Regions from separate parts of the Phreatobacter oligotrophus genome, predicted to be linked through region 3. Evidence: riboswitches for the same ligand, from Rfam matches in the RefSeq annotation. Region 3 holds a riboswitch; each other region holds the start of a gene.
The links. A riboswitch is a leader RNA that binds a small molecule or an ion and turns the genes downstream of it on or off. The one in region 3 is predicted to bind cobalamin.

Region 1: linked by a shared signal. The riboswitch ahead of cobU (bifunctional adenosylcobinamide kinase/adenosylcobinamide-phosphate guanylyltransferase) and the one ahead of C8P69_RS21300 (DUF1636 family protein) in region 3 are both predicted to bind cobalamin.
Region 2: linked by a shared signal. The riboswitch ahead of C8P69_RS21645 (DUF1636 family protein) and the one ahead of C8P69_RS21300 (DUF1636 family protein) in region 3 are both predicted to bind cobalamin.
Region 4: linked by a shared signal. The riboswitch ahead of C8P69_RS20585 (TonB-dependent receptor plug domain-containing protein) and the one ahead of C8P69_RS21300 (DUF1636 family protein) in region 3 are both predicted to bind cobalamin.

What each region holds. Positions count from the first base shown of each region.
Region 1 covers NZ_PZZL01000003.1:164,324-172,159, forward strand. The annotation lists gene cbiB (adenosylcobinamide-phosphate synthase CbiB) at 1-626, shown strand, start outside; gene C8P69_RS07975 (cobyric acid synthase) at 633-2,072, opposite strand; gene cobO (cob(I)yrinic acid a,c-diamide adenosyltransferase) at 2,093-2,722, opposite strand; gene cobU (bifunctional adenosylcobinamide kinase/adenosylcobinamide-phosphate guanylyltransferase) at 2,764-3,303, opposite strand; cobalamin riboswitch at 3,410-3,601, opposite strand; gene C8P69_RS07990 (GbsR/MarR family transcriptional regulator) at 3,715-4,293, shown strand; gene C8P69_RS07995 (cytochrome d ubiquinol oxidase subunit II) at 4,284-5,288, opposite strand; gene C8P69_RS08000 (cytochrome ubiquinol oxidase subunit I) at 5,294-6,646, opposite strand; gene C8P69_RS08005 (methyl-accepting chemotaxis protein) at 6,974-7,836, opposite strand, start outside.
Region 2 covers NZ_PZZL01000020.1:4,477-12,312, reverse strand. The annotation lists gene C8P69_RS21665 (precorrin-8X methylmutase) at 1-33, opposite strand, end outside; gene cobG (precorrin-3B synthase) at 26-1,297, opposite strand; gene cobN (cobaltochelatase subunit CobN) at 1,294-4,653, opposite strand; gene cobW (cobalamin biosynthesis protein CobW) at 4,657-5,694, opposite strand; gene C8P69_RS21645 (DUF1636 family protein) at 5,691-6,119, opposite strand; cobalamin riboswitch at 6,235-6,433, opposite strand; gene cobU (bifunctional adenosylcobinamide kinase/adenosylcobinamide-phosphate guanylyltransferase) at 6,551-7,093, shown strand; gene cobO (cob(I)yrinic acid a,c-diamide adenosyltransferase) at 7,090-7,707, shown strand; gene C8P69_RS21630 (cobyric acid synthase) at 7,725-7,836, shown strand, end outside.
Region 3 covers NZ_PZZL01000017.1:19,546-27,381, reverse strand. The annotation lists gene C8P69_RS21310 (YciE/YciF ferroxidase family protein) at 1-21, shown strand, start outside; gene C8P69_RS21305 (sulfite oxidase) at 61-1,161, opposite strand; gene C8P69_RS21300 (DUF1636 family protein) at 1,356-1,769, opposite strand; cobalamin riboswitch at 1,877-2,069, opposite strand; gene C8P69_RS21295 (hypothetical protein) at 2,210-2,710, shown strand; gene C8P69_RS21290 (OpgC family protein) at 2,707-3,870, shown strand; gene C8P69_RS21285 (Bug family tripartite tricarboxylate transporter substrate binding protein) at 3,852-4,832, shown strand; gene C8P69_RS21280 (LysR family transcriptional regulator) at 4,839-5,720, opposite strand; gene C8P69_RS21275 (proton-conducting transporter transmembrane domain-containing protein) at 5,819-7,381, shown strand; gene C8P69_RS21270 (YbcC family protein) at 7,398-7,836, shown strand, end outside.
Region 4 covers NZ_PZZL01000013.1:20,266-28,101, reverse strand. The annotation lists gene C8P69_RS20595 (DUF2778 domain-containing protein) at 1-245, shown strand, start outside; gene C8P69_RS20590 (MBL fold metallo-hydrolase) at 368-1,348, shown strand; cobalamin riboswitch at 1,453-1,670, shown strand; gene C8P69_RS20585 (TonB-dependent receptor plug domain-containing protein) at 1,796-3,841, shown strand; gene C8P69_RS20580 (SDR family oxidoreductase) at 3,977-4,723, shown strand; gene cutA (divalent-cation tolerance protein CutA) at 4,728-5,063, opposite strand; gene C8P69_RS20570 (NAD kinase) at 5,093-5,875, shown strand; gene C8P69_RS20565 (response regulator) at 5,930-6,475, shown strand; gene C8P69_RS20560 (Hpt domain-containing protein) at 6,486-7,094, shown strand; gene C8P69_RS20555 (DUF2336 domain-containing protein) at 7,116-7,836, opposite strand, start outside.

The sequences.
Region 1 (7,836 bases), on a different contig from region 3:
CGGCCTTTTCGGCGGGCGGTATCGCAGAGGCGCGCCGGGCCGTGTCGATGATCGTCGGCCGCGACCCCGAAAGCCTCGACGAGGCCGGCATCTGCCGGGCGGCCATCGAGACGACGGCCGAGAATTTCTCGGACGGCGTCGTGGCCCCGGCCTTCTGGTTCGCGCTGTTCGGCCTGCCTGGCCTTGCCGCCTACAAGGCCGTCAACACTGCCGATTCCATGATCGGCCATCTCTCCGACCGTCACCGCGACTTCGGCTGGGCCTCCGCCCGCTGCGACGACCTCCTCAACCTCGCACCCGCGCGCCTTGCAGGTCTCCTCATCGCGCTGGCCGCGCCGCTGGCGGCCGGCTCCCCGGCCAAAGCCCTCGGCGTGATGATCCGCGATGCGCGCCTGCACCGCTCGCCCAATGCCGGCTGGCCCGAAGCCGCCATGGCGGGAGCGCTCGGCCTCGCCCTCGCCGGACCACGGCGCTACGGCAGGCGGCTCGTCGACGATCCGTTCCTCCATGCCGAAGGTCGGCGCGCGGCGACGCCGCAGGATATCCGGCGCGCCCTGCGCGTCATGGCGGGAGCCTGCCTCGGGCTCGTCGGCCTTGTCGCGGCGATCGCCCTGTTCTTGTCCTGAGCCGGCTCAGCGACTCCGCGCCACGGCGATGAGGGCTTCGATGTCGCAATGGGCCTCGCAATGGTCGGCCAGCGCATCAAGGGTCGCCTCGACCGTCGCCTCGTAGGCCAGATCGCTCGCCCGCCCGAAATTCCTGAGATAGGCATTGCGGAACCGGTCGTCGGCAAAGAGCCCGTGGACGTAGCAGCCCTCCACCAGCCCGTCGGCGCTGATCGCGCCGTCGCAGCGGCCGTCGATATGGAGGATGGGCCGCATGCAGTCCGGCCCGGTCGTCCGGCCGAGATGGATCTCATAGCCCTCCACCCGCTCGCCGCTCGCCAGATGGACGCCGCTCACCGGCCTCACCGTCTTGTCGGGCGTCAGCACCGTATGGATGTCGAGATGGCCGAGCCCCTGCGCCGAACCGCGCGGCCCCTCCAGCCCCTCGGGGTCGGCGATGGACCGGCCGAGCATCTGGTAGCCGCCGCAAATGCCGAGCACCCGTCCGCCGCGGCGCAGATGGGCGGCGAGATCGATGTCCCAGCCGACGGCGCGCAAGCCGGCGAGGTCGCCGATCGTCGACTTGGACCCCGGCAGGATGACGAGGGACGCCTCCGCCGGCAGCGGCTCGCCGGGCGCCACGAAGCGCAAGTCGACCTCCGGCTCCTGGGCCAGCGGGTCGAGATCGTCGAAATTGGCGATGCGGGAGAGGATCGGCACGGCGACCACCAGCCGCCCCCGGTCGCCCTTCGGACGCGCGAGGTCGAGCGCGTCTTCCGCCGGCAGGCGATGCGCCTCGGCGAACCATGGCACGACGCCCATGGAGTGCCAGCCGGTCCGCTCCGTGATGGCGGTGAGGCCGCCATCGAACAGCGAGACCTCGCCGCGGAACTTGTTGATGAGGAAACCCCTCACGAGCGCACGTTCCTCCGGCGCGATCACCGCATGGGTGCCGACGAGGCTGGCGATCACGCCACCCCGGTCGATGTCGCCGACGAGGACGACCGGCACATCCGCGGCCAGCGCGAAACCCATATTGGCGATGTCGCCGGCCCGCAGGTTGATCTCGGCCGGACTGCCGGCGCCCTCGACGAGGACGATGTCGGCTTCGGCCTCGAGATGGGCGAAGCTTTCCATCACCTTCGGCATGAGCTCGCCCTTGCGGGCCCCGAAGCTCCTGGCCTCAAGCGTCCCGGCGCGACGGCCCTGGACGATGACCTGCGCGCCCTTGTCGGTTTCCGGCTTGAGCAGCACCGGATTCATGTGCACCGACGGGGCGACGCCGGCCGCGCGCGCCTGAAGCGCCTGGGCACGCCCGATCTCGCCGCCATCGACGGTGACGGCGGCATTGTTCGACATGTTCTGCGGCTTGAAGGGCCGCACCGCGAAGCCGCGCCGGTGCAGGGCCCGGGCGAGACCCGCGACGAGGGTGGATTTCCCAACATTGGAGCCGGTGCCCTGCAGCATCAGGGCGGGCGTGCGACGGGTCAAAACTCGATGCCCTTCTGCGCTTTGACGCCGTCGCGGAACGGGTGCTTCACCAGGGTCATCTCGGTGACGAGGTCCGCCATGGTGACGAGCTCGGCCGGCGCGTTGCGTCCGGTGATGACGACATGCTTGCCCGGCGGCGTCTCGGCCTTGAGGAAATCGACGACCTCCTCGACGGGCAGGTAGCCGTAGCGCAACACGATGTTCAGCTCATCCAGCAGCACCATGGCGTGGCGGTCGTCGCGGATGAATTCCTTCGACAGCTCCCAGGCCGCACGGGCCGAGGCGATATCGGCGGCGCGGTCCTGCGTGTCCCAGGTGAAGCCGTCGCCCATGATGGCGAGGGTGCAGAGGTCGGGAAAGCGGCGCAGCAGCAGCGCTTCGCCGGTGACGAAGGACTCGGCCTTGGTGAACTGCACCACCGCGACGGGCATGCCGTGGCCGATATGGCGGAAGACCATGCCGAGCGCGGCGGAGGTCTTTCCCTTGCCGGTGCCGGTATGGACGATGAGCAGGCCCTTCTCGACCGTCTTGGTGGCCATCATGCGGGCGCGGGCCACCTGCACCTTCTTCATCTTCTCGGCATGGCGAGCATCGGCGACGGCATCGGCGCTGGACGTATCGGTCATGGACGTATCGGTCATGGAAAACATCTTTCGGAAATGACGTGTCAGGCAGGTTTCAGGGTGAGGGGCAGGCCGGCGGCGACGAAAACAACGCGGTCCGCCCTGGCGGCGATGGCCTGGTTGAGCCGGCCCTGGGCATCGCGGAAGGCGCGGCCGAGGGGAGTCTCCGGCACGAGGCCGAGCCCGACCTCGTTGGAGACGAGGACGACGGGCGCCGCTGCCCCGCCGAGGGCGGTCACCAGCGCTTCCTGCGCGTCGGCCGGATCGCGACCGGCGAGCATGACATTGGAGAGCCACAGGGTCAGGCAGTCGACGAGCAGGGAGCGGCCCGGGCGGGCTTCGCGCCCGATGGCGCCGGCCAGGTCCAGCGGCTCCTCCACCGTGGTCCAGCCGCGCCCCTGCCGGTCGGCGCGGTGGCGGGCGATGCGCTCCGCCATTTCCTCGTCATGGGCTTCCGCCGTGGCGATGTAGACGGGCTCGCCGCCGGCTCCCAGCGCGAGGCGCTCGGCATGGGCGGATTTTCCGGATCGCGCGCCGCCGAGGACGAGCGTCACGAGGCCGGTCGGAGGGAATGGAGGTGACACGAATCCTGTCCCGGCGCACGGCGCCAGAAGGCCAGCCCTGACGGTCGAGACCTGGCATTCGGCCTCGCCAGCGCGCCGCCCGTGCTCCCCGCCGGGCTGCGTCCATCAGCAGCGTTCCCGAGCAGCCGGTCTCCTGGCTCGCGACTCCAGCGCCCCATCGGCCTTCCCGGCCTCTCGGCCAGTGGCTGTCGACGGGGCTCGTCGCCTACAGTTGCGGGGGCAGCCGCGGCTTCGGGCGAACCCCCACCGCATTCCCGTTTCACCCGCCGCGGCGGGCACTGCTCGTGGGGCCAAGGTTGCACAACCCAAGGGGGCGCTCAACGTCGCCTGCCGCACATGGTGAACGCATCGGCGTTGATCGGCAGGGCCCCTTCCGCTAGTGCGGTGCGACCGATAAGGCTGATCCAACCGATGAACCTTCCGCCGCTCATTCAGGCCTTCGTGCTCCATTTCGGCGAGATGGGCTCGCGCTGGGGCATCAACCGCACCGTCGGCCAGGTCTATGCGGTGTTCTTCCTCGCCGACCGGCCGCTCTGCGCCGACGATCTCGTCGATGCCCTGGGCGTGGCGCGCTCCAACGTCGCCATGGCCCTGAAGGAATTGCAGAGCTGGGAGCTCATCCGGCTGAAGCATGTGCCCGGCGAGCGCCGCGACTTCTACGTCACGCTCGACGATGTCTGGGCCATCGTCCGCAAGCTGGTCGAGCAGAGGAAGCGCCGCGAGATCGACCCGACCATGACGGTCCTGCGCGAATTGCTGATGGAGCAGCCGGGGTCGGAGGCCGAGCGCTACGCCCAGGGGCGGATGCAGGCCATGCATGAGGCCATCGACCTGCTCACCACCTGGTACGACGACGTCGAGCGGCTGGAGACCGAGCGGTTGATCCAGCTCCTCAGCCTCGGCTCGCGCATCGTCAAGGCGCTGGACTGGAAGGACAAGCTCTTCCCCGGCAAGGGCCGCCGGGGCAAGGGCGAGCCCGATCAGTCGTAGCGCAGCTCGCCGGCCTTGCCGCGGAACACCCAGTAGGCGAAGGCCGAATAGGCGATGATGACCGGCACGACGATGAGCGCGCCGAAGAGGATGATCGCGAGGCTCTCGGGCGCAGCCGCCGCCGCATAGATGGTGAGCCTGTCCGGGACGATGAACGGATAGAAGGAATAGGCGAGGCCGAAGAAGGCCAGCACCATGATGCCGGCGGAGCCTGCGAAGGGCACCCAGCGGAACCGGTCGCGCGAATCCGGCAGATGCGAGAGGGCGATGAAGACCGCCACGGCGAGGAGGCCGGCGGTGATCGGCAGCGGCGACAGGAAGAGGATCTCCGGCAGCGAGAACCACTTGGTGAAGATGCGCGGCGAGACGAGCGGCGTCGCCACCGAGATGGCGAGGAAGCCGATCATGGTGACCACCAGCGCCAGCCGCGCCCGCTTCACCGCATAGCGCTGCAAATCGCCCTCGGTCTTGATGATGAGCCAGGCCGCGCCCATCAGCGCATAGCCGGCGGCGACGCAGACCGCCGTCAGCAGCCCAAAGGAGACGGTGGGCAGCGTGCTCTCGAGCCCGGTCACATAGAGGCCGAGCATGTAGCCCTGGGTCAGCGCGGTGAGCAGCGAGCCGCCGAAGAAGGCGCGGTCCCACAGCGGCTTCCACGAGGCCTCCGCCTTGGCGCGGAACTCGAAGGCGACGCCGCGCAGGATCAGCGCCACCAGCATCAGCGCCACCGGCAGGTAGAGCGCGGTGAGGATCATGCCGTGGGCGATGGGGAAGGCGACGAGCAGCAGGCCGATGGCCAGCACCAGCCAGGTCTCGTTGGCGTCCCAGAAGGGGCCGATCGAGGCGACCATGCGGTCGCGCTCCGCGCCGCTGGCGCCGGGAAAGAGGATGCCCACCCCGAGATCGAAGCCGTCGAGGACGACATAGATCAGGATCGACAGGCCCATCAGGGCGGCGAAGGCGAGCGGCAGCCAGACGGCGGGATCGTTGAACATCAGGCTCACTCCGCCGCGACGAAGGCGTTGGGATGCGGCGTCGGACCCGTCTCCACCGGCTTGCCGGCCGCACCCTTGCGGGCGAGCAGGAACAGCGTGGCGATATAGGCCGCGAGCAGCGCCGCATAAACGAGGAGGTAGCCGACCAGCGTCGTCGCCACCATCGCGGCCGGCACCGCCGAGACCGCGTCCGCCGTGCGCAGCACGCCCGAGACGAGCCAGGGCTGGCGGCCGATCTCGGTGACGTACCAGCCGGCGAGAGTCGCGACCCAACCCGAGAAGGTCATGGCGACGAGGCCGCGGGCGAGCCAGGGATGCGGCTCGCCGCGCCGCCACAGCCAGAAGGCGCCGCCCCACGAGACCAGCAGCATCAGCATGCCGACGCCGACCATGATGCGGAAGGCGAAGAAGACCGGCGCCACTGGCGGATGCTTGCCCTGATAGTCGTTGAGGCCGGGAATGACGCCCTGCGGGTCATGCTTGAGGATGAGGCTGGCGCCATAGGGCACGCCGATCTCGAAGCGGTTCTCGCGCGCCTTCTCGTCGGGCCAGGCGAAGAGGAGCAGCGGCTTGGCGGGACCGGTCTCCCAGTTGCCCTCCATGGCCGCGACCTTCTGCGGCTGGTGCTTCAGCGTGTTGAGGCCGTGCATGTCGCCGGCGAAGATCTGGATGGGGATGAGGATCGCCGCGAGGCCGACGCCGAATCGCAGGGCCGAGAGCACGGCCGGCGAGCGGTCATTGCGCAGCCACCGATAGGCGGACAGGCCCGCGATGAGGAAGGCCGCCGTCAGGCCCGAGGCGAGCAGCATATGCGCCAGCCGGTAGGGCATGGACGGGTTGAAGATGATGGCGAACCAGTCGGTCGCATGGACCACGCCATTGCGGATCTCGAACCCGACCGGCGTGTGCATCCACGAGTTCAGCACGATGATCCAGAAGGCCGAGAGCGTGGTGCCGCCGGCGACCAGCACCGTCGCGGTGGTATGCGCCCAGCCCGGCACCTTGCGGAAGCCGAACAGCATGATGCCGAGGAACACCGCCTCGAGGAAGAAGGCGGTCATCACCTCATAGGCGAGCAAGGGGCCGGCGACATTGCCGACTTTTTCCATGAAGCCCGGCCAGTTCGTGCCGAACTGGAAGCTCATGGTGATGCCCGAGACGACGCCGAGCGCGAAGGACAGGGCGAAGACCTTCACCCAGAAATGGTAGACGTCCATCCACTTGAGGTCGCCGGTCGCGCGGTAGCGGAGCTTGAAGAAGACCAGCGCCCAGCCCATCGCGATGGTGATGGTGGGGAAGAGGATGTGGAACGAGATGTTCGCAGCGAACTGGATCCGCGCGAGGATGGTCGGGTCCATGATGGTCGCGTTCATGGCGTCAAGGCTCCTGTTCCTGGCCGGGGGATACCGGAACACCCGCGAGCCGGGACCATGCCGGTGCGCGTCTCAAGAATGCCGTCAGCCCATGACGGCTGCAATGCTGAGGCGCGGGACGCGGCGGAGGACCAGGACATCGGGGGAACGGCTGGCTATCGTTATTTTCTGTTATTTCTGAAAATAACGATACCACCCGGAAAAGCAAGGGCACGGGGCCTGCTGAAACGCCGCGCCCGCCGGTGAGGGCACCGGCGGGCGAGATCATGGTGAAGGAAAGCTGGATGTGGGGGGCAGCCAGCCGTCCGGATGTCAGGCCGCGCGCACCGTCGCGAGGAAGGTCTGCAGCTCCTGCTGCAGCCGCTCCGAATTGCGCGACAGCTCACCCGCCGAGGCCAGCACCTGGCTCGCCGCAGCGCCGGTCGAGGACGCCGACTGGTTCACGCCTTCGATGTTCGAGGAGACCTCCGCCGTGCCGGCCGAAGCCTGCTGCACGTTGCGGGCGATCTCGCCGGTGGCCGAGGTCTGCTCCTCCATGGCCGCCGCGATGGAGGCCGAGATGGCGCTCATCTGGCGGATGGTCTCGCTGATGCCGTTGATGGCCGCAGCGGCGCCGCCGGTGGCATCCTGGATCTGGGTGATCTGGGCGCCGATCTGGGCCGTGGCCTTGCTGGTCTGCTCGGCCAGCTGCTTGACCTCGGAGGCGACGACCGCGAAGCCCTTGCCGGCCTCGCCGGCCCGCGCCGCCTCGATCGTGGCGTTGAGCGCCAGCAGGTTGGTCTGCGCCGCGATGGCGTCGATCAGGCTGACGATGGCGCCGATCGACTGGGTCGTCGTCGAGAGCTCCTGCATCTTGCGGCCGGTCTCGCCCGCCTCGTGAACCGCCTTCTCGGCGATCTCGGAGGACTTGGCGACCTGCGTCGCGATCTCCCGAGCGGAGATCGACATCTCCTCCGTCGCCGAGGCGACGGTCTGGACGTTGTTGGCCATCTGCTCGGAGGCCGAAGCAACGGCCGAGGTCTGGATCGAGGTTTCCTCGGCGGTGGAGGTCAGGGTGCGGGCCGCAGCCTCCAGCTCGGTAGCGGCGGAGGAGACCGAGCCGACGATCCCGCCGACGGCGCGATCGAACTGGTCGGCCAGCTCGTTCATGCTGCGGCGCTTCTCCTCGGCAGCGC
Region 2 (7,836 bases), on a different contig from region 3:
GCCGTCGCGCAGATAGTCGTGGTGGTCAGCCATGATCGCGCTCCGCTTTGGACCCGACGTGCGACGCCAAAAGAATTTTCAGTTGATCCGGCAAATCCTCGACCGTTACCGAGCGCGACAGCACGCCGTCCAACACCACGTCACATTTCCCGTCGCGGCCGAAAATGGCCACAGGCGCGGGCGCCGGATGCGCACAACCTTTGTAACAGCCAGACACGTGAATGACGTCCTTGCAGGACGCCGCACCGGCGGCGCCCATAACGGCAGGCGCCATGGCGCGGGCTGGAATTTGGCCCGACGCGCAAATCGGCGCGCCGGCGCATGCCACCACCCGTCGGCGCGGATCGACGGCGTCGACAATGAACCCGAGCGCGAGCGCATCGGCAACGAACGCGTGCGCGGTAGCCGGCTGAAGTCCGAGCAGCAACAAGGCTCGGCCCGGCGCGGTTCGAAGGCCATTCGCGCCCGCGTGGCGCGCAGCTTCGATCAAGCGGAGCAGCATTTCTGAATCCGAATGCCCAAAGGGCAAGCCAAGGCCGATCGCCGCCTCGTCCATATGCAGCGCATGCACGCCGATCGGCTCGGCAGCCGGACGGGGCGCAGGAGGCGGCCTGTCGATAACGAGATCGGCCACCGCCGATTTGAATGCGCTCAATCCTTCACCCTGAACAGCATCCCGCATGCGAGCGTTTGGGGCCTTTGCCGCAAGCAATTCCAACAATCGGAGGACGCATGCCACCGCGCCCTCCGGCGCGACTGCGCCGATCGGTGTTGATGTCGACGCATTCCCGCCAAGCGAAACGTGAAGCGATGCGCCGTGCTGAGCATCGATGGCGCGCAGTCTGACATCGGCGGCAACATCATCGAAATGCAAGACGCCGCCACCGTCGACGACCACTGAAACCTTGGCCGACAGACTTGAAGCAATTGATGCCGACGCAAAACTCGCGCGCAACGCGGCAGCCAGAGCGCCAGCATTAAATGTATCGTCGTCATCGAGGCCGCTAAGCGGATTCACCTGAACCGGAATGCCTTCGCTGCCGTCGATGCGCAGCGCAGCCACATCGGCCGCCAACATCGGCGCCGACGCTGCGCTGAGGCCGCGAATCTGAATGCTGCCGCGCGACGTGATCTCGATGATGCCGTTGCCGTGCGTCCGTGCAGCCCGGCACAGACCACCAAACGCGTCCAAGCCGATGGTCGATCCGGTCGGCGTCAATCGCGCCAGCAGACCGTCACCGGTCATCATTGGCGCCGACAGTCCCGGACAAGCGCCGCGGCGATAAAGCGCGTTCATGACACCGCCTCCGCTCGCAAAGCACTCAGGCTCGCGTCGACATCGTTGCGGCGCGGATGCCACAAGCCAAGCCGGCGCGCCGCAGCGAGCCGCTCGGCAATGGCGCGCGCCGCCGCCGGATTTTCGGACAGCAAGAACGCGCGCACACGCGCATCGACGAGATAGGCATCGTGCACGAGATCGATGAGCACGCTCGGCACCGCGCCGGTCGTTGTTGCAAAATCGATCAGCCGGTCCACCGTCTCAGCAAGCTCAGCCGCGCCGCGCGGACCGTGGCGCATTTGTCCTTCGATAAAGCGCGGGTTGATCGCCCGCGAACGCACGATCCGCGCCAAGGCCGCGGCAAGTGGCCGCGCCCGCGGGCGGCACGGATCGGTCATGTCCAACATGACGAGATCGGGGCTTCGGCCGAGGGTCGCGGCCGCAGCGGCAAAGCCCCCGACGAACGATGCGTCTTCGGCGCCTTCGAGCAGATCGCGCGATGGATCGTCGCTGACATGCACCAGAAGATCGGCCGCCGCGACACGCGCGGAAAATGCGTCGGGCGCGTGATCACCCGCGCCATCCGCCCCGCCGTAGATGTGCGACGCGGCGGCAAGATAGGCCGCACCGATGCTCTGGCGGTCGGTCTCTTGCCCGTTGTTCAGCAAATCAACGCCAGCGCCGTAAGCGCCGGGCGCGGTTCCGAAAATGCGCGCAAGTGCAATTCTGGCATCGCCGTTCGACGCCCGGCGCACCGCTGCCAGCGGATTCTCATCGTCGACTTCATCACGCGCAGCAACCGCCTTCACCGCGGCATCGAGCAGCGCGATTTGCGCCGGGAACAAATCGCGGAACAGCCCAGAGATGCGCCAGGTCACGTCGACGCGCGGCCGGCCGCTCGACACGCACGGCAGCACCTCGATTCCGAGCACCCGCCCGGTGCCGTGATCCCATGTCGGCCGGCAACCCATCAAAGCGAGACCTTGCGCGATCTCCTCGCCGCCCGTTCGCAATGTAGCGCTGCCCCACAGGTCGATCACCAAAGCGCGCGGCATCTCGCCGTGGGTCTGCATATAGCCGCGGATGACCTCGTCCGCCGCCAGGCGGCCGAGGTCCATGGCGGTCGGCGTCGGCAGTGTGCGCGGGTCGGCGGTATACATATTGCGCCCGGTCGGCATCACGTCGCGACGCTCACGATGCGGCGAGCCGGAGGGCCCGGGTGCGATCCGTCGTCCGTCGAGCGCATCGATCAGACTGCGCCGTTCGCTGTCCGCGCTCGCGGTCCAGGCAGGATCCGCCCCACCACCCAAAGGCGCGCGTCCGTAGATGTGCTGGCCATCCTTGACCGCGAGATCCTTGAGATCGCACAGCCAAGCATCGATGCGGCGCAGCGCCTCTTCCGGATTGGCGCGCGTCTCAACGCCGGCCTCGCGGGCAAGGCCGCTACGCTGCGCGGTCTCGACGATCAGGCCGGCCAGCCGCTCGCGCCGGCGGCGGTCAAGGCCATCGGCCTGGGCATATTCATCGACCAGCCGTTCCAGCTCGCGCGCGTCGCCGGACAAGTCCGCACCCACGAGTGGTGGCGGCAGATGGCCGATGGTGAGCGCTGCGATCCGTCGCTTGGCCTGCGCCGCCTCGCCGGGATTGCTGACGATGAAGGGATAGATGACCGGCAGCGATCCGACGACAGCTTCCGGGAAGCACGCCTGCGTCAATGCCACCGCCTTGCCGGGAAGCCATTCGAGCGTGCCGTGAGCACCCATGTGGACGATGGCGTCGACGGCTGCGACATGCTGCATCCATAGCCCGAAGGCCAGCAGCGCATGGCGCGGCGGCAATGACGGATCGTGATAGTCCGACCGCCGGCTGCCCGGTCGCCCGCGGTCGGGCGGCAAGGCCACGATCGCGTTGCCAAAGCTGCGCGCGCGGAAATGGAACGCACCGTCGCGCACATCGGGATCGGTCTCCGGCTCGCCCCATGCGGCGCGGATTTTTTCGTCGACGCTCAACGGAAGCTTGGCAAGCTGCTCGCGATACGCCGCGATGGACATGCAACAGTCGGAGTCCGGCTTGCCGACAGCGTAAAGCAGTGCTTTCGAACTCTGAGGCGCGTCTGAAACAGCATAGCCCGCATCCGCAAGATCGGTGAGCAGCGCGTTGACGCTGGCCGGCACATCAAGGCCGACGGCATAGCCGGTCCGGCCCGGCGCCCCGGGATAATCGGGCATCAGGATCGCAATCCGCCGTTCGTGGCGCGGCTTCATCTGCAATCGCACCAAGCTCGCAATCCGATCGGCCACGGCATCGATCCGACCCGGCTCAGGCTCATTAGCGATGCCGGTGAACGCCAAGCCTTCGAACAGTTGCGAGGGATTTTTGAATGACAACACGCCGGCAAGCACGCGGCCATCGAGTTCGGGCAGCACGACATGCATGGCGAGATCGGCGGCGCCAAACCCGCGCGGGCTGTCGCTCCAGGCCGCACGCTTGGTGGTGGCGACGATGGCCTGAAGCACGGGAACACCGACGTCATCGAGCGGCGTTGGCGCGCCGGGTTCTCCGGCGGCGGCAAACGCCGTCGTGGTGACGATCACAGCGGGAGCCAACCGCGATAATGCCGCGCGTAGGAACAAGGCGGCTTCGGCATCCTTCAGGCTGGTGACGAACAGCGGCGCCGGCGCGAGCCCACGCGCGACCAGCGCATGATAGAGCGCATCGATCGGCGCAACGTCCGCGGCCAGCAGCATCGACCTGTAAAAGACGATCGGGATCACCGGCCGCCCGTGCGTAATCGTGCTCAGGAGGCGATCGAGATCAATCGTTTGTTCCGCCGGCGTGTATCCACCGGCCCGTGGCAGCGGGCTGGGTTCGGAATATTTCAACGCCGCCCCTGCATGTCCGGACAACCGGCGCAAGAGCGCGCGAAGATTGTCACGGCCACCCTCACGGAAGTAGCGCAGCAAGGCCGCGAGTTCGTCGGACGGCAGCGTCGATATCTCGGCAAGCCGCGGATCGTCGCGATCCTCGCCGGGTAACACTGCCAGCGCGATGCCGCGTTCCTGCGCGAGCACGGCGAGCCGCTCAATTCCGTATTGCCACCAAACGAGCCCGCCGAGCAGACGGACGACGATCACCTTGGCATGGCGGCCAACGCGATCGATCCAGAGGTCGACCGACATCGGGTGCTTGAGATCGCGCAATTGCACCAGACGGACGCTCGGCAACGTCTCGCGCTCGACGGCCCAGGCTGCGGCAAGTCCGCCTAGATCGCTGTCGGCAAACGAAAGAATAGCGATATCGCCGGGCGGCTGACCGAGATCGACCGGCTCGACGATGTCGTCAAGGCTCGCTGAGCTGGTCGTCAATAGATGCATCGATCATCCACTGAGCATGCGCGTGATGACGGCGCGGTCTAGTCCCTTAAGCCCGATCACCACTAGGCGCGTCTCGCGCTTTTCCGACGCGGCCCAGGGGCGATCGTAGTGCGACGTGACGCGCGGGCCGACCGCCTGCACCAAGAGCCGCATCGGCTTGCCGCGCACCGCCGCGAAACCCTTGATCCGCAGCACGCCGGTCGCCTCGGCGGTCGCCGCCACGAGACCCGTCAGCGCCGCCGGGTCGTCGATCTCAGGCAGCGGCACGACGAAGCTGTCGAAATCGTCGTGATCATGATCGAGCTCGTCGTCATGCAACGTCCGGCGGTTTTCGATATCGGCTTCGGTGCCGACATTGAGGCCGAGCAGCGTCGGCGCATCGACCTTGCCGTTCGACACCTGCACGACCTTGACCGCGCGCGGCAAGGCCTTGGCGATTGACGCCGACGCTTTGTCGATCCCCGATTGATCAAGAAGATCGCATTTGTTCATCACGACAAGATCGGCGCATGCGATCTGATCTTGGAACACTTCTTCGATCGGATCGTCATGATCGAGCGCGTTGTCCGCCGCACGCTGCGTGGCCAGCGCCTTCATGTCGCCCGACACCTGGCCGTCGGCCAGCGCCGCGCCATCGACGACCGCGACCACGCCATCCACGGTCACGCGATTCTTGATCGACGGCCAGTGGAACGCTTGGACCAGCGGCTTTGGCAGCGCGAGCCCGGAGGTCTCGATCACGATGTGTTCGACCTTAGGACGGAGCGCGAGAATGACGTCGAGCGCCGGGACAAACTCGTCGGCCACGGTGCAACACAGGCACCCGTTCGCAAGCTCGACGATATTCTCCTCGGGGCAGGTTTCGTCGCCGCAACCCTTCAAGATTTCGCCGTCGATGCCGACATCGCCAAATTCATTGACGATGATGGCGAGCCGGCGCCCGTTCGCATTGGCCAGCACGTGACGGATCAGCGTCGTCTTGCCGGCCCCCAGAAAGCCGGTGACGATCGTACATGGAACGCGCGCAAGCTCATCCGTCATTCGCTCGGCTCCTGAAAATCAAACGGCGGCACCCGCGCGATCAATCCCCGCTTCAAGGCGTCCGGCCGGTCGCGCCACGGCATCAAGCCGTCGGCCGATTGAGCGAGAAGCTGCGCGCCTTGCACCAACGCCTGCGCGTCCGCCGCCGGATCGAGATGACCGAATACGTAAGTCCACGCGGGGGCCGATGCATCGGTCCGTCGCATCACCGCGCTGCAGCCGCGCTTGCAATTAGCAAGGCAGCGCAACGGTTGAACGGTGATATCGGTGTTTTCAGCCGCACGCGCCGTTGCCGCGGCAAGCGCCGCGCCGGGGCGTGGCGCATCGTCCGGATCGTCGGGCTGCCGGCACGTCGTGCAGACATAGATGATGGCTGTCGCGCCGTTACGCGCCTCAATGTCTGCGTTGTTGGAATTATCGGCCATTGTCACCCGCGCTGCTCCTCCTTGGAGCGATCCGCATTAATCTCGGGTGCTCGAACGGCATACGCCGCCCGATGAGGCCGTCACAGCGTTGTTTGTGCCAGGGCACCCCGCCCGGCACGTGACGGAACTAACGGCAGGTCTCCTGGCTTGCGGGTCACCGCCCGTCACCGCCTTCCCGGGAATGTCCCAGTGGCATTGTGGCACGAGCTCGCCGCTTACAGTTGCGGGGGCAGCTACGGAATTGGGACCTTCGTCCCGCACCGCATTCCCTTTTCGCTCTTCTGTTCGAAAAGACCGTCAGTTCCAGACCTATAAATGGCCAGATGGCGGCTTTGTCAATGGACGCACCAGTTGGCGCGCCGGTGCGGCCCTAGCCTTTTGGGTGGGCAATATGGTTCAAAGGACCGCGCCGGCTTAGGGTGATGATTTGAATGGTGGATGGTCTATTGGCAAGCGACGGCCCGCAATTGACCCTTGTCCTCGGCGGCGCCCGGTCGGGCAAAAGCCGCTATGCGGAATCGGCTGTCATGGCGTCGCGACCGCCCTGGATATACGTCGCGACCGCGGAACCATTGGACGACGAGATGGCGGCGCGGATCGCCAAGCACCGCGATCGTCGCGGACGCGATTGGCAAACGGTCGAAGCGCCGCTCGACCTCGCTGGGGCGATCTCCACCGCAGCGGCATCGAGCGCAATTCTCGTCGATTGCCTGACGCTGTGGCTCTCAAATCTGATGCTCAAGGAACGCGACATCGACGCCGAAGTTGAGCGCCTCGAAACCGCAATGACGACGCGCAAGACGCCGCTCGTTCTGGTCAGCAACGAGGTCGGATTTGGCATCGTGCCAGAGAACGCACAAGCTCGGCGATTTCGCGATCTGCAAGGGCGGCTCAATCAGCGGATCGCGGCGCGTGCCGACCGCGTCGTCCTCGTCGTCGCAGGGCTGCCGATGTTCGTAAAGGGAACGCCATGAGCAAGATCATCGACGAGACCGAAGCCGAACGCCACCGCGCCAAGATGGAAAAGCGAAAGGCGGTGCAGGACGCCGAGATCGCGGAAAAGACAGTCGAGAAGGGCCTGCTGATCATCCACACCGGTACCGGCAAGGGCAAGTCGACCGCGGCTTTCGGGCTCGCGCTCCGCATGCTCGGACGCGGGCGGCGCGTCGGCGTTATCCAATTCATCAAGGGTGCCTGGCATTCGGCGGAACGCGACGCGCTGGAGACCTTCGGCGATCAGGTGGTCTGGCACACCATGGGCGAAGGCTTCACCTGGGATACGCAGGACCTTAAGCGCGACGTCGCCGCGGCAGAACGCGCCTGGAACAAAGCCTGCGAACTGATGGCCGACCCGACGCTCGCGCTCCTCATCCTCGATGAGCTGAACATCGCGCTGCGCTATGATTATCTCGATCTGCGGGCGGTCATCTCAACGCTCGCCGCGAGGCGACCCGACCTGCACGTGGTCATCACCGGCCGCAACGCCAAGCCCGACCTGATCGCCGCGGCCGATCTGGTCACCGACATGACCCTCGTCAAACATCACTTCAAGGCCGGCGTGAAGGCACAGCCCGGCATCGAGTTTTAAGATTTGGAGTTCTGACAGTGGCCGCACGCGCGATTATGTTTCAGGGCACCGGCTCCGACGTGGGCAAATCGCTCATCGTCGCCGGCCTCGCGCGCGCCTACACCAAACGCGGACTGCGGGTTCGCCCAT
Region 3 (7,836 bases):
GCGACCGCCGAGGCGGCCTGAGGCTCCATGTCGGCGGGTCCGCTGCGGGCCCGCCGACGTTCAGGCCGCGACGCCGTCGACCCGGTGGGCGAGATTGTTGCAATAGCCGCGCGGGTTCCACGGCGCGGCGTCGAGGGGCTGGTCCCGGCCTGCAAGGTCCCGGGCGACGGCAACGAGCATCACAGGCCCTGCGGGAACAGCGAGGGCGGCCGAGAAGCGCCGCCAGGCGAAAGTGTCGGCGGCGGGCGCCAGATCCGCCTCGGTCCAAGTCGCGCCACCATCGGCGGAGAGGCGCACCCCCGCGACAGGCGTTGCCCCCGACCAGGCCCAGCCGGCGACGCCGAGGGGCCGTCCGACCGCGTGGGTGAAGCCTGCGGCCGGCGTGGTGATCAGCGATTTCACGGGCATGTCGGTGATCACCGCGAAATCGGCGGGATCGACCGCATCGCCCGGCCCGAGGGGCTTGATCGGCAGCCGGTAGTCGGTGCCGCGCATCTTCTCGCCGTCGTGCTCGCAGTCGCGGATCTCGAGACGGTCCAGCCATTTCTGCCAGGCCGATCCGGGATAGCCGGGCACCACGACCCTGAGCGGCCCGCCATGCAAGGCCGGCAGCGGTTCGCCGTTCATGGCGAAGGCGAGCAGCGTTTCCGGAGCGAGCGCCTTCTCAATCGGGATGCCGCGCGACAGGGCGGGCTTGCCGGGGGCGGTGAGGCTGCGGTCGGGGCTGTGATGGGCCGTGTAGATCGCCGCTTCGGTGAGCCCGGCCCGCTCCAGCACGTCGCGCATCCGCACCCCGGTCCAGCGGGCGCAGCCGACGGCGCCGTGGCGCCATTGCGCGCCGGGGACGGGCGGCGAAAGGAAGGCGCGGCCATTGCCGGCGCATTCGAGGACCGCCGTCACATCGACGACGGGGAAATCGCGGGCGAGGTCGGCGAGGGTCAGGGACAAGGGCCGGTGCACCTCGCCACTGACCTCCAGCCGCCAGTCCCCGGCCGCGCCGATGGCCGGCATGTCGCCGTTGTTGCGGACGAAAAAGGCATCCTCCGGCGTCAGCGCCGCGTCGAGGGCGGCTGCGTCCGGCTCCCCGTTGAGGGCGTCGTCGTCGAGCCAGCGCAGGCGCGGCTTGCTGGCGAGGACGGCATCGGGCGCCGGATGCGGCATGCGGGGGTGACCTCTGGCGGAAGCTGAGGGGAGCCTAGCTGCGCCCCCGCCCCGGTGCCAGCCCCGGGCGCCGCGACGGAGAACGGCGTTTCGTCACGCCCGCCCTCCGGAGAGGGTTCATCTCCCAGGCGGCGGTGAGCCCATCAGGTCCGAAGGAGCCCAATCGTCCCTGCCCGTCCCGGCCGCTCAGTCCGTCAGGCCGGCGCGCTGCCATCCTCCGGCGACCAGTCCGGCGGCGGCACCCGGGCGATGATGCCGCGCCGCATGGCCTCTGGACGGTCGCGCCAGGGCACGAAACCATGCGGGGCCTCGGCACAGGCCCTGGCCATGGCAACGACGTCACCGGCATCGCGGTCCGGATCGAGGTCGCCGAAGACGAAGGTGTAGCCGCCGGCCGCCGACAGCGAGATCGAGCAGATGCGCTTGCAGACGCTGAGGCACTGGGTCGGCCGCACGCGGCAGTCGGTCCCCTCGGCGGCGCTCGCCACGGCCTCGAAGAGCTTTCGGCCGGGCGCTTCGGCCAGTTCGGTGCCGGGCGCGCGGCAGGAGGTGCAGACGGTGACGATGACCGGCCCGGCGGGACGATCAGGGGATGGGGTGGTGGTCACGATGCAATATTCCCGGCGCCATGGCGCCAGATGCCAGCCCTGACGGTCGAGGCCCGGCATTCGGCCTCGCCAGCGCGCAACCCGTGCTCCCCGCCGGCTTGCGTCCATCAGCAGCACTATGAGCAGCCGGTCTCCTGGCTCGCGACTCAAGCGCCCCGCCGTCCTTCCCGGCCTTTCGGCCAGTGGCTCACGACAAGGGCTCGTCGCCTACAGTTGCGGGGGCAGCCGCGGCCTCGGGCGAACCCTCACCGCATTCCCGTTTCACCCGCCGGGGCGGGCACTGCTCGGCGCGGACAGTGCCACGGCCCCGCCGCCGGCTCAAGCCGCGGACCTCGGGACCGGCTTCCCTTTCGTCACGCACCCGTGAAGAGGACCGCGTAACGTCCGGGCCATTGTCGGCGAAACCGGAACATCGCGTCCAACCAGGGGGAACCGACGCCATGCAGACCGCCACCGCCACCAAGCCGACGTCCTTGATCGCCATTCCCGCCGTGCCCTCGGCCCGCACGCTGTGGAACCTCTTCCTCGGCGGCGCCGCCGGCCTGGGTTTCTGGGAGTTCTTCTCCGCCACCTTCACGCACTGGGCGGCGGGTTTCCCGCTGCAGCCGCCAGAGCTGGTCAAGTCGCTGTTCCAGCACCAGCTCGGACTCACCGTCAGCACCCCGATGGCGGAGCTGCTGCATGGGCTGACCGGCCTGATCTTCTATCCGATCGGCTACTACATCCTGTCGCGGGCCCTGCCCTGGCTCGGCGTCACGGCGGCCGGCTGGATCTGGGGCGTCGCGACCTATTTCATCGCGCTCGGCTTTTTCGCGCCGCTCGCCGGCCAGCCGTTCCTGCTCAACAACGTGCCGGTGCTCTCCTTCATGAGCCTCGTCGGCCATGCCATCTACGGCTACCTCGCGGCCATCGTCTTCGAGCGCTTCGAGGAGGGCCGATGAGCCCGGTTGCCGGCACGGCCGAGCCGAAGGGGCGCAGCCGCGACGCGCGGATCGACCTCGCGCGCGGCCTCACCATGCTCATCATCTTCGTCGCCCATGTGCCGGGCAACCTCTGGGCCGAGTTCATCCCGGCCCGGATGGGGTTCTCCTCGGGGGCGGAAGCCTTCGTGCTCTGCTCGGGTCTTGCCTGCGGCATCGCCTTCGGCGGCACCTTCCGCCGCGACGGCTGGGTCGCCGGCACGCGGCGGATCGGCAAGCGCGTCTGGCAGCTCTGGCTCGCACAGGTGCTGACCTTCGCGGGCTTCGCGGCGCTGATGCTGTCGATGGACGCCTGGCTCGGCGGCAGCACCTATGCCGCCCGCTACAGCCTCGCCTATCCCGTCGCCTCACCGTTAGAGGCGGTGCTGGGCCTCATGACCCTCACCTATGTGCCGGACTTCTTCGACATCCTGCCGCTCTACATCGTCCTGCTGGCCGCCGTGCCGCTGATGACCCTTGTCGCCGGCGCCTCGCGCTGGTTGGTGCTCGGCCTCTCGGCGGCGCTCTGGCTCTTTGTGCAGGTCTACCCGCTGAACCTCCCGGCCCATCCGGCGGGCAGCAAGCTCTGGTACTTCGACCCGCTGGCCTGGCAGTTCCTGTTCTTCCTCGGCTATGCGACGACGGTCGGGTGGCTCACGCCGCCGCGGGCGACGCCGGCCCGCATCGCCCTTGCCGCCGCCTTCATCCTCGGCTGCATCCCGCTGACCTTCTCGGGCGCCCATGCGGCCTTCCCGGCGCTTGGCGAGATCTACCGCGCGATCTATCCGGCCGAGGCGATCTCGACCCTGCATCCCCTCCGGCTCGTCCATGTGCTGGTGCTGGCCTGGCTCTTCGCGGCGTTGCTCGCGAGCCGGCGGTCGTCGCTCTTCGACGGTTCGCTGAAGCCGGTCCTCGCCGTCGGGCAACAATCGCTGACGACGTTCCTCACCGGCATCGTGCTGGCGGCGCTGGCCGGCGTCGCGCTGGACCTCACGGGCCGCGACGGCGCCACGACCGCCCTCGTGAACCTCACCGGCTGCGCCCTGCTCGTCGCCACGGCCTATGCCGCGCGCACTATCAAGGCATCGCTGAAGACCCCGAAGCCCACAGGAAAGGACAGGCCATGGCTCGCCACGCAGTGACGTTCTCCCGCCGCGCCCTTCTCGCCGGCGCCATGCTCGCCGTCCCCGCCGCGCGCGGCGCAAGGGCCGAGACGGGTCGCATCACCCTCATCGTGCCCTTCGCCGCGGGCGGGCCGACCGACATCGTCGCGCGGCTTGCCGCCGACGGCATGGCCCGCCATCTCGGCCGCGCGGTGATCGTCGAGAACGTCGCCGGTGCGGGCGGCGCGACCGGCACGCTGCGCGCGGCACGGTCGCGCCCCGACGGCACGACCATGGTGCTGGGTCAGATGGCGACCCATGCGCTGACCCCCATCCTCAATCCGCAGGCGGGCTATGACCCGCTGGCCGATTTCGTGCCCATCGGGCTCATCGCCAATGCGCCCATGGTGATTGCGGCGCGCAAGGGCGTGCCGGCCGCATCGCTGCGGGAGTTCCGTGATTTCGTGGCGGGAAGCGGCAATCGCCTGTCCTTCGGCCATGCCGGGCTCGGCGCGACATCGCAGGTCGCCTGCGAGCTGTTCAACCAGGGCACCGGCGCCGCGCCCGTCTCCATCGCCTATCGCGGCACCGCCCCGGCGCTGAACGATCTGGCGGCCGGCCAGATCGACTTTGCCTGCGACCAGCTCACCAGCATCGCGCCGCTGATCCGCTCCGGCCACATCCAGGGCGTGGCGCTGATGGCGCGGGAGCGCTCGCCGGTCCTGCCGGATCTGCCCTCGGCTGCCGAACAGGGCTTCCCCGATCTTTCGGTCGAGGTCTGGAACGGGCTGCTCTTCCCGCGTGGCACGCCGGACCGGGTGGTGGCGGAGGTCCATGCGGCCCTCACCGCGACGCTCGACGATCCTGGCCTTGTGCGCCGCTTCGAGGAGCTCGGCGCCTCGGTGCCAATGAGCGCCGCGAACACGCCGGCGGCTTTCGGCGCGCTGATCCGCTCGGAAAATGCCCGCTGGCGGCCGGTGCTGGAGCGCCTCACGCGCTGAGCGGGTTCACTCGCTGACATCCCGCAGGATCCGCGCGAGGACGGGGTGCGGGAAGCGGCGGGCGACCGTCACCGCGAAGAAGGTCTCGGTGATGCGGTCGAGCTTGGCCGCCTCGGCGAGAAAGCCGGCGGCGAGCTCGTCGCGCACGACGATGCGCGGAATGACGGCGAGGCCCAGATCCTCGCGGGCGAGGAGACGCAGCATCGCCATGTCGTCGGCCTCGGCTGCGACCGTCGGCGTGACGCCGAGCTGGGCGGTAAACGCGTCGAAGGAGGCCCGCAGCGCCGTGTCGAGGGCGGGCAGCACCAGTGGCTGCTCGGCCAGGAGCGTGGCGAGGTCGCCTCCGCCCGATCCCACCCGGCGCGGCGTGCCGATGAGGCTGACCGGCTGATCGGCGAGGCGGTTGACCAGCCAGGGGATAGCGTCGTCGCGGGGCGGCGCGTGGGTGGTGAGCACCACGTCCAGCTCGAGGCTTTCCAGGCCCCGCAGCAGCTCGGCCTGCGAGCCCGAGCGCAGGTGAACCTCCACCTCGCCCTTGCCGATGACCGGGCGGATGAACTGCATCTGGAAATTGCGCGAGAGGGTGGCGAGCGCGCCGACCCTGAGGGCGCGGCGCGACCCGCCGGTCTCGCGCAGCGTCGCGGTGAGGTCCTCCGCTGTGCGGAAGATCGTCTCGGCATGGTCGAAGGCGATGCGGCCCGCCTCCGTGAGGATGAGACCGCGGCCACGGCGCTCGAAGAGATCGTGGCCGAGCGTCGCCTCCAGCGTCTTGAGCTGGGTCGACAGCGCCGACTGGGCGAGGTTGAGCCGCCGCGCCGCGCCGGTGAGCGTGCCCTCGGCCGCAACGGCATGGAAAAGACGGAGGTGGTGGAGGTTCAGCGCCGGCATCGTTCTTCTCAATAGAACGTAACGGCCGAAATTATGTATTTTTATTGAAGTCAGGCAAGCCTTATCTCCGGCGGCAGTCGCTGATCCCCGGAGTCGCCATGTCGACCTTCATCCCCTTCGTGCAGTTCGCACCGCTGGTGCTTCTCGCCGCCGCCGCCTTCGCGCTGGTGCGGCCCGGACGCCGCCCCGGCGCCTATCCGGCCTTCGCCGAAGCTGCGGCGCTGGCCGCCCTCGGCCTCGCGGTTGCCTCGCTCATCCAGCTCCTCGTCCTCGGCCAGCGGGTCACCGCGGTCGGCGCCGGCCCTGCCCTTCTCGCGCTGCGGCTCGACGCGGTGAGCGCGACCATGACGGTGCTGGTCGGCTTCGTCGGCTGGGTCGTGGTGCGCTACGCCCGCTCCTATCTTGACGGCGAGGAGCAGGAGGGCCGGTTCCACGGCCTGATGCTGGCGACGCTGGCGGCGGTCCTGCTGCTCGTCCAGTCCGGCAGCCTGGTCGTGCTCGCCGCGAGCTTCATCGCGGTCGGCGCCGGCCTCAGGCGGCTCCTGATGTTCTACGGCGAGCGGGCGGAGGCGCAGCGCGCCGCCACCAAGTTCGCCCTCGTCTGGTTCGGCGGCGACGTGCTGCTGGTCCTCGCCGCCGCCCTCCTCTGGATCGGCTTCGGCACTGCCGACCTCGGCGCCATCGGCACCGCCGCGAAGGCCGGCCTGCCCCTCTCGGCCCACATCGCCGTCGCCCTGCTGGTGATGGTGGCCGCGCTGAAGACCGCCTCCTTCCCGCTGCACGGCTGGATCACCGAGGTGATGGAGGCCCCGACCCCGGTCTCGGCCCTCCTCCATGCTGGCATCATCAATGCCGGCGGCTTCCTGATGATCCGCCTCGCCGAACTCGTCCAGGCGAGCTCGGGCGGCATGGCGGCCCTCGTGATGCTCGGCGGCCTCACTGCCCTCTTCGGCGCGGTGGTGATGCTCACCCAGAGCGCCGCCAAGACGGCGCTGGCCTGGTCGACGGTCTCGCAGATGGGCTTCATGCTGCTGCAGTGCGGCCTCGGCCTCTGGCCCCTCGCCCTCCTGCACATCGTCGCCCACTCGCTCTACAAGGCGCATGCCTTCCTCGCCGCCGGCGGCGCGGTGGAGGCGGTCGCCTCGATCCGGCGGCCCGGCCCGGTGGCGGTGCCCGGCGGCCTCGCGGTGGCGCGGTCCTTCGCGCTGGCCATCGTGCTCTATCTCGCGGTCGCCAGCCTCTTCAGCCTGGTCGGCGCCCAGAAGTCGGCCCAGGCCCTCGCCCTCGGCGCGATCCTGGTCTTCGGTGTCGCCTACCTGGTCGCCCAGGGCCTTGCGGATGCGGCGCCGCGCGAGCTCACCCGCCGCACGGCCCTCGCCTCCCTCGGCGCGGCGGTCGCCTATTTCGGCTTCCACCTGATCTCCGGCGCGATCTGGGGCCCGCATCTGCCGGCCGTGCCGACCGCCGGTCCGCTGGAATGGGCGCTGATCATCCTCGCCCTCCTCTCCTTCGGCCTCGTCGCAGTGGCCCAGGCGCTCTTCCCCCTCTGGGCTCACCACCCGGCGGCGGCGGGCCTGAGGGTCCACCTCGCCAACGGCCTCTACCTCAACGCCGTCCTCGACCGGCTGATCGGCGGCTTCCGGGCCGCGAAAGCCCACTGACCTCACGGAGAGCATCATGTTGCTGAACCAGCCCCAGGTCGCCCCCGCCCGGTACGCCGCCCTCATCAAGGCCGCAGAAGCCGCAGCCCGAGCGATCCCCCCGGCCTTCCCGCTCTCGGCGACGGTCGCGGTCAATCCCTTCCTCGGCCAGACCGGCGAGGACTTCGCCACCGCCGCGGCGCGGCTCGCCCGGGTCGCCGGCGTGCCGCTGACCCGCAGCCGGAAGGACTATGCGGCGAAGATCGCGAGCGGCCAGATCACCGACGAGGACCTGTCGGCAGCGCTCGCCGCCTCGGCCTCGGCGCTGAAGCCGAAGGACGTCGCCGCCCTCAAGGCGCTGCTGGCGACGCCGGAAGCTGCCCCCACCGCGCTGCCGACGGTTGCAGCGCTGGCCGCCGAGGCCACCGGCACGGACTGGCCGGCACTGATCGAGCGGTGCTTCGGCCTCTGGGCCG
Region 4 (7,836 bases), on a different contig from region 3:
TGCGCGCCATCCGCCTCAACCCGGTTGGCGGCAGCCAGGCCATCCATGGCCGCGCCGGCCTGCTCGCCCACACCTACCTGCTCGGGCCGAACGGCGACTCCAACGGCTGCATCTCCATCAAGGACTACGATCGCTTCCTGCAGGCCTTCCTGCGCGGCGAAATCCGCCGGCTGATCGTGGTGCGGGACCGCACCGAGGCGGTGGCCGCCGTGGCCCGCGCCAACACCCGCGTCTCCTCGCGCTGAGGCGCGGGAGAAACAAGCGGTCACATTCATGTGACAAGCACTGGACGGCGGGCCGGTTCCGGCAATTTACTGCCTCGCCGTCCGCATACCTGTCGGCGGCTGCGCCCCTGTCGGAGGACACCATGACCACGATCAATCGCCGCCATGCCCTCGCCACCGGCGCTGCGGCCCTCGCCGCCCCGGCTTTCCTCACCGCCGCCTCCCGCGAGACCTTCGCCCAGGCTGCCGCCGCGGCCGTCCAGGCCCCCGGCTTCTACCGCTACAAGGTCGGCGACATCACCGTCACCGCCATCAATGACGGCTTCTTCGCCCGTCCGCTCGAGGGCTTCGTCCGCAATGCCGAGCTGCCGGCGGTTCAGGCTGCCATGGCCTCGGCCTTCCTGCCGACCAATGCCGTCCCGATCCCCTTCAACACCCTCGTCGTCGAGACCGGCGGCAAGGTCGTCCTGCTCGACACCGGCAACGGCAATACCGGCGCTCCGACCTCGGGCACCTGGATGGCGAATTTCCGCGCCGCCGGCTTCGATCCGGCCACCGTCTCCTCGGTGATCATCAGCCACTTCCACGGCGACCACATCAACGGCATCCGCCTGCGCGACGGCACCGCCGTCTTCCCGAATGCCGAGATCCAGGTTCCGGAGCCGGAATGGGCCTTCTGGATGTCGGACGAGCGCATGAACGCCGCTCCGGAGGCCATGCGCGGCGCCTTCCAGAACTGCCGCCGCGTCTTCTCGCCGGTCGCCTCCGCCGTGAAGCAGTTCAAGCCGGGCGCGGAAGTGGCCCCGGGCGTGACCTCGATGCCGGCCTATGGCCACTCGCCGGGCCACAGCGTGTTCATGATCTCCTCGGGCAATGCCAAGCTCGTCTACATGGCGGACGTGACCAACCACCCCGCCCTCTTCGTGCGCAATCCCGACTGGTCGGCGATCTTCGACATGGATGCCGATGCCGCCCGCGCGACCCGTCGCCAGCTGCTCGACATGGCGGCGAGCGAGAAGACCCGCGTGCACTTCTACCACGCGCCCTTCCCGTCCAACGGCTACATCGCCAAGGACGGCGCCGGTTTCCAGCTCGTCCCGGCCCAGTGGACCCCGTCCATCTGACCTGACGCCCAGCGCTCTGATCGGAAGGCCCGCCGGCAACGGCGGGCCTTTCGCATGGGGGCATCCGCTTGCCGCCGGATTGACACATTGTCGCAACCCGGCGCATTCATGGGGCACGCGACGGCGGCCGCCCGCAAGGGACGGCCACGGGAATGCGGTGCGTGGCGGGCCTCATGGCCCTCCGCAAGGCCGCAGCTGCCCCCGCAACTGTAAGCGGTGAGCCCTCCCCCATCAGCCACTGACGCCCCGTTCGGGCTTCGGGAAGGCGGGGACCGGGCGACGACCCGCGAGCCAGGAGACCGGCCGACGCGACGTCACTGTCCGTGCGTGCGGGAGGCGCGCCCGGGAGCGGTCCCTTCCGCTTGATCCGTGACACCACCGTCGCGGACGTTTGGCCTCTTCAGGCCGGAATTCCGCGACCATCTGGGTCCGCAGCGGAGTTCCGCCATGCCTGTCGTTTCCCGTCTCCCCCGTCGTCAACGTCTTTCCGTTCTGCTCGCCACGGCGGCGGTGATTCTCGTTCCCGGTCCCGTCGCAGCGCAGCAGCCGCCGCTCCCCGCGGCGCAACTGCCCGAAATCACCGTGTTCGGCGCCAGCAACGTGCCGCTGGAGGCCCCGCGCGTCGGCTCGGCCGTCACCGTCATCACCGCCGAGGACATCGCCAACCAGGGCGCGGCAAGCGTCCCGGACGTGCTGCGCCTCGTGCCCGGCGTCGCCGTCAACCAGTCCGGCGGCCGCGGCAGCCTCACCCAGACGCGCGTGCGCGGCGCCGAATCCAACCAGGTCCTGGTGGTGGTCGACGGCATTCCCATCAACGACGTGAACTCGGGCGATGCCGACCTCGCCAACCTGCCGGTGGACAGCATCGCGCGGATCGAGGTGATCCGTGGCCCGCAATCCGGTATCTGGGGCCCCAATGCCCAGGCTGGCGTCATCTCCATCACCACCAAGTCGGGCCGCGGCCTCGCCAAGCCTGAGCTGACGGCGCGGATCGAGGGCGGGTCCTTCGGCACGCTCCAGGGCTCGGCGACCGTCCGCGGCGCGCAGGGTCCCTTCCACGCCGCCATCTCCATTTCGGGCCTGCGCTCCGGCGGCTTCGTCGTCGCGCCCGGCACCACGCGGCCCAACGGCTCGGACATGGGCTCGCTCTCCGCCAAGATCGGCGCGGACCTTGCCGACTGGTTCGACGTCGAGGGCGTGTTCCGGATGGTCAGCCGCAGCGGCTTCTACAATCCCGGCAACACCGCCTTCGGACCGGGCTTCGTCACCGATCCGAACTACGGCTTCCTTGCCGCCGGCACCGGGCGCAACACCGCCAACGACATCCAGGGCCGTGTCGCCGCCACTGCCAAGCTGCTCGACGGGGCCTGGACGCATCGCTTCTCCGCCGACACCTCGCAGCAGTCGACCAATGCCCGCGACAGCTATGTCTCGGCCTTCGGCTTCCTCGAGAGCCAGGGCTTCTGGTCGCGCACCGAGCGCAACCGGGCGGAGTACCGCTCGGCCTATACGTTCGAGACGCCCGGCCTGCTCGGCGCCCGCCACACCGTCGTCGGCGGCGCCGACATCACCCGCGAGCATTTCCGCTACTACTACGAGAGCGATGGTTTCTTCGGGCCCTTCGTCAACGACACCTATGCCGGCGCGGGCCGCTCGCGCGAGCGCAAGGGCCTGTTCGGCGAGTATCTCGTCAGCCTGCCGACCGGCCTGTCGCTCTCCGGCGCGCTCCGCCAGGACTGGAACTCTGCCTTCCGCAATGCGCTGACCTGGCGCGTGACGGCGGCCCAGACGCTTGGCACCGGCACGAAGCTGCACGCATCGATCGGCAAGGGCGTGACCAACCCGACCTTCTTCGAGCTCTTCGGCTTCTTCGCCAATTTCACCGGCAACCCGACGCTGCGGCCTGAACATTCCATCGGCTGGGATGCCGGCATCGAGCAGCGCTGGTTCGGCGGCAAGCTCGTGACCGACGTCACCTATTTCCGCGCCAGCGTGCGCGATGCCATCGTCCAGTCCGGCGGCACGGCGATCAACCTGCCCTTCGAGACGACCCGCCAGGGCGTCGAGGTGGCAGTGACGGCGCGCCCGCTCGGCTGGCTGTCGATCACCGGCTCCTACACCTACACGGACACCCAGTCGGCCGAACTCGTCGGCGGCGTCTATGTCGGCAAGGAGGCGCTGCGCCGTCCGCGCCATGCCGCGAGCCTCTCGGCGGTGGCGACCCTGCCGGACGACAAGACGAAGGTCACAGTCACCGTCGCCCACAACGGCACCATGCGGGACAGCTTCTTCGGGCCGGCCGGCGCCACGGACGTGCGGCTCGGCGCCTACACGCTGGTGGGCGCGCAGATCTCCCACGAACTCAACCGCAATGCGACCGTCTATGTGCGCGGCGAAAACCTCTTCGGCCAGCGCTACCAGGAGGTCTTCGGCTACCAGGGGCCGGGCGCTGCCGTCTATGCCGGCATGCGCGTGAAGCTCGGCGGCGAGTGAGCCGCCGCGCCGCGGTTTAAACCGTTTCGCATCGCTGCCTTGCCGCGCCCCCGTCGACAGGGGCGCGGCTTTCGGCCAGTCTCCCGCTCGGCAGACGAGCGGGCCGGCAGTGCCCGCCGCATCGGGAGGATCAGCATGTCTCAGCGTATCGCAGTGGTCACGGGCGCAGGCTCCGGCATCGGGCGGGCTTCGGCCCTGGCGCTCGCCAAGGCGGGCTATGCCGTTGTCGTGGCGGGCCGCCGCAAGGACGAACTGGAGAAGACCGTGGCGATGGCCGGCGGTGCGACCGTCGTCGCCGCCCCCACCGACGTCTCGGACGAGGCCTCCGTCGCCGCCCTGTTCAAGCTGGTCAAGGACCGCTTCGGCCGCATCGACGTGCTCTTCAACAATGCCGGCATGGGCGCCCAGGCCGTGCCGCTGGACGAGCTGCCGATCGAGAAGTGGCGCCAGGTCGTCGACGTCAACCTCACCGGCTCGTTCCTCTGCGCCCGCGAGGCCATGCGGATGATGCGCGCGCAGACCCCGAAGGGCGGCCGCATCATCAACAACGGCTCCATCTCCGCCTATGCGCCGCGCCCCTATTCCGCGCCCTACACGGCGACCAAGCATGCGGTGCTCGGCCTGACCAAGGCCATCTCCCTGGACGGCCGCGCCGACAAGATCGTCTGCTCGCAGATCGACGTCGGCAATGCCGCCACCGAGATGACCGAGCGCATGGCGAATGGCGTCCTGCAGGCCGATTTCACCACCAAGGTCGAGCCGCGCATGGACGTCCGCCACGTCGCCGACGCCGTGGTCCACGTCGCCAACCTGCCGCTCGACGTCAACGTCCTGACCATGACCATCATGGCCAATGACATGCCCTTCGTCGGGCGCGGCTGAGGCGTCAGGCCGTCTCGACCCTGAGCCAGGCGAGATAGGCCTCGTCCCCCTCCGGCACGTCGACCACCAGGAAGGCCGGCGTGTCGTAGGAATGGGCCTCGCGGAAACGGGCCTGCGCCTCGGCGAGGCGTGAGCGCACCGTCTTGAGGATCATCACCACCTCCTCGGCGCGCTCCACCTGGCCCTTCCAGCGGTAGAGGGAGCGCATGCCGGGGAGGATGTTGGCGCAGGCGATCAGCCGGTGCTCCATCAGCTCCTCGGCGATGGTCTCAGCCTCGACAAGGCTCGCAGCGGTCGTATAGACCAGCACGACGTCATCCGGCTTCTCGGTTCGCGTCACCTGTTCCTCCCTGTCCGGCGGATCTTCCCTTGGCCGACCTGCGCCCCGACCCGAAGAAGATCGCCTTCGTCGCCTCGCCTGCGCCCGAGGCCCAGGAGGCCATCGAGCGGCTGACTGCCCGCTATGGCAATGTCGCGGGTGACGAGGCCGAGGTCGTGGTGGCGCTCGGCGGCGACGGCCTGATGCTGCAGACGCTGCACAAGTACATCTCCTCGGGCAAGCCGATCTACGGCATGAACCGCGGCTCCGTCGGCTTCCTCATGAACGAATATGCCGAGGATGGGCTGATCGAGCGCATCTGGACCGCCGAACGCTCGGTGATCCATCCGCTGGCCATGACCACCATCGACATCCACGGCGAGCGGCAGGACGCGCTGGCCATCAACGAGGTGTCGCTGCTGCGCGAGACCTCGCAGGTGGCGAAGCTGCGCATCTCGGTCGATGGCCATGCGCGCATGGACGAGCTCATCGCCGATGGCGTTCTCATCGCCACGCCCGCCGGCTCGACCGCCTACAATCTCTCCGCGAACGGCCCGATCCTGCCGCTCAACGCGACGCTGCTGGCGCTCACCCCCATCTCGCCCTTCCGGCCCCGGCGCTGGCGCGGCGCGCTGCTGCCCGACCGGGTGGCACTCACCATCGAGGTGCTGGAATCGGCCAAGCGCCCGGTCAGCGCCACCGCCGACCACCACGAGGTCCGCGACGTCGCCAAGGTCTCGGTGGAGATGGACCGGACCAAGTCCATGATCCTGATGCACGATCCCGGCCACAGCCTCGACGAGCGGATCCTGCGCGAGCAGTTCGGCGCCTGACGGCCGCCATCAGCCTTAACGGTCCGCTAATCGCCGGCCGGTATGGTAGCGGCGATGATCCGCATCGACTTCAACCGGCTGCGATTCCTCGTGATCGACGATAACGCGCACATGCGCCGCATCGTGCGAACCCTTCTGCATGGCTTCGGCGCCCGCGAGGTCTACGAGGCCGAAGACGGCGCGGCGGGCCTCGAGGCCTTCACCCACTACATGCCGGATATCGTCATCACCGACTGGTCGATGCCGATCTTCGACGGGCTCGAGCTCACCAGCATGATCCGCCAGCCTGGCGCCAACGCGAACCCCTATGTCGCGATCATCATGCTGACCGGCCATTCCGAAAAGAAGCGGGTGCTCGAGGCGCGTGACGCCGGCGTCACCGAGTTCCTGGCCAAGCCCATTTCCGCCAAGGCCCTCTACCAGCGCATTCTCAACGTCGTGGTCAATCCGCGTCCCTTCATCAAGACGAAGACATTTTTCGGCCCGGATCGCCGACGTAACCACAATTCAAGCTATGTCGGACCCGAGCGGCGGAAGGGCGAGAAGGCCGAGATGATCAAGGTCGCCCCGCTGCTCGACAAGACCAAGAGTTCCGTGTGAGGCCGTTTCCATGACCAACCCGCCTGCCACGAAGACACCGATCAAGCCGACCGTCCGCACCGGCAAGAAGGGCGGCCTCGACGAGGCCAGCATCGACACCTTCGCCGACCACGAGGTCGTCACGCCGAAGCGCAACCTCAAGAGCTTCTCCAAGAAGGCCAAGATCAAGGTCGACGAGTTCGGCTTCGACATGGAGGCCATCGAGCGCGCCGAGGCGGCGCTGGCCGAGCTCTCCTCCGAATTCGACGACTGGATGGCCAAGGAGGTCGAGCGCCTGACCAAGGCGCGCGACGCCATCGCCGCCTCCGGCCTCGATGCGGCGACCCGCTCGGCCGTCTACACCGCCGCCCACGACCTCAAGGGCGAGGCGGCGACCTTCGGCTATCCGCTGGCCGGCCGTGTCGCCGAGAGCCTGTGCGCCCTTCTCGACGGCATCGCCGACGATACGCGCCTGCCGGTGGCGCTGGTGCTGCAACATGTCGATGCGATCCGCGCCATCGTGCGCGAGAATGCCAAGGGCACGGATCACCCGGTGGCGGTGACGCTTTCCGAGCGCCTGGGCGAGGCGACGACGGAACTGCTCGTCGCCGTCAACGGCGCGCCCTCGATCGTCCCCTGATCGATTGACCCGTCGGCCGCCTCAGGCGGCCGCCACCAGCGGGAACTCCACCGCCTCATCATCCAGCGCCTCGCGCCCGGCCACCAGGTCGCGGGCGAAGGCGCGCGCTTCATCACGGGCCGCTTCCGCCGCGAAGCGGCGAAGCTGGGCGAGCAGCACGTCGAGGTCACCGTCGGCAACCGGCGCATAGGCGGTGAGCACCCGCTCGACCATGCGGCGGCGCAGCTGGGCATCGCCTCCGCGCTGGAACGGCAGGCCGTCCTCGTGCCAGGCATCGAGCGCCGCGCGGAAGGCCGGATAGGTCGAGACCGGCAGGCCAGCGCGATCGTAGAGGGCGCGGAAGCCGGCGCCGCGGCGGTCATGGACGAAGCCCGCGGCCTGGCGCAGCGACAGGCCGGAGAGCTCGGCAAGCGCCTGTTCGAACAGCCTGACATTGCCCGAGAGCAGCGCCCGCAGCACGAGGCCGGTGGAGAGCTGGCCGGACTGGCGCAGGTGCCGCACGAGCGGCGCGATCCCCTCCCCGCCGCAGGTGGCGGCAATGGCGACGGTCGCCTTGTCGGAGGCCTCGCGGGCGATGCGCTGCGCCTTGTCCTCGGGCAGCCAGGCGCGGCCGGCGACGAAGGCGGAGAGCGCGGCGGAGAGCTTCACCACCAGCGCCTGGCGCGCACCCGCCGACAGGTCGGCGCGGGCGAACAGCGCCTCGCGAATGTCGGCATCGTCGCCGAAGCGCTCGATGATGCGG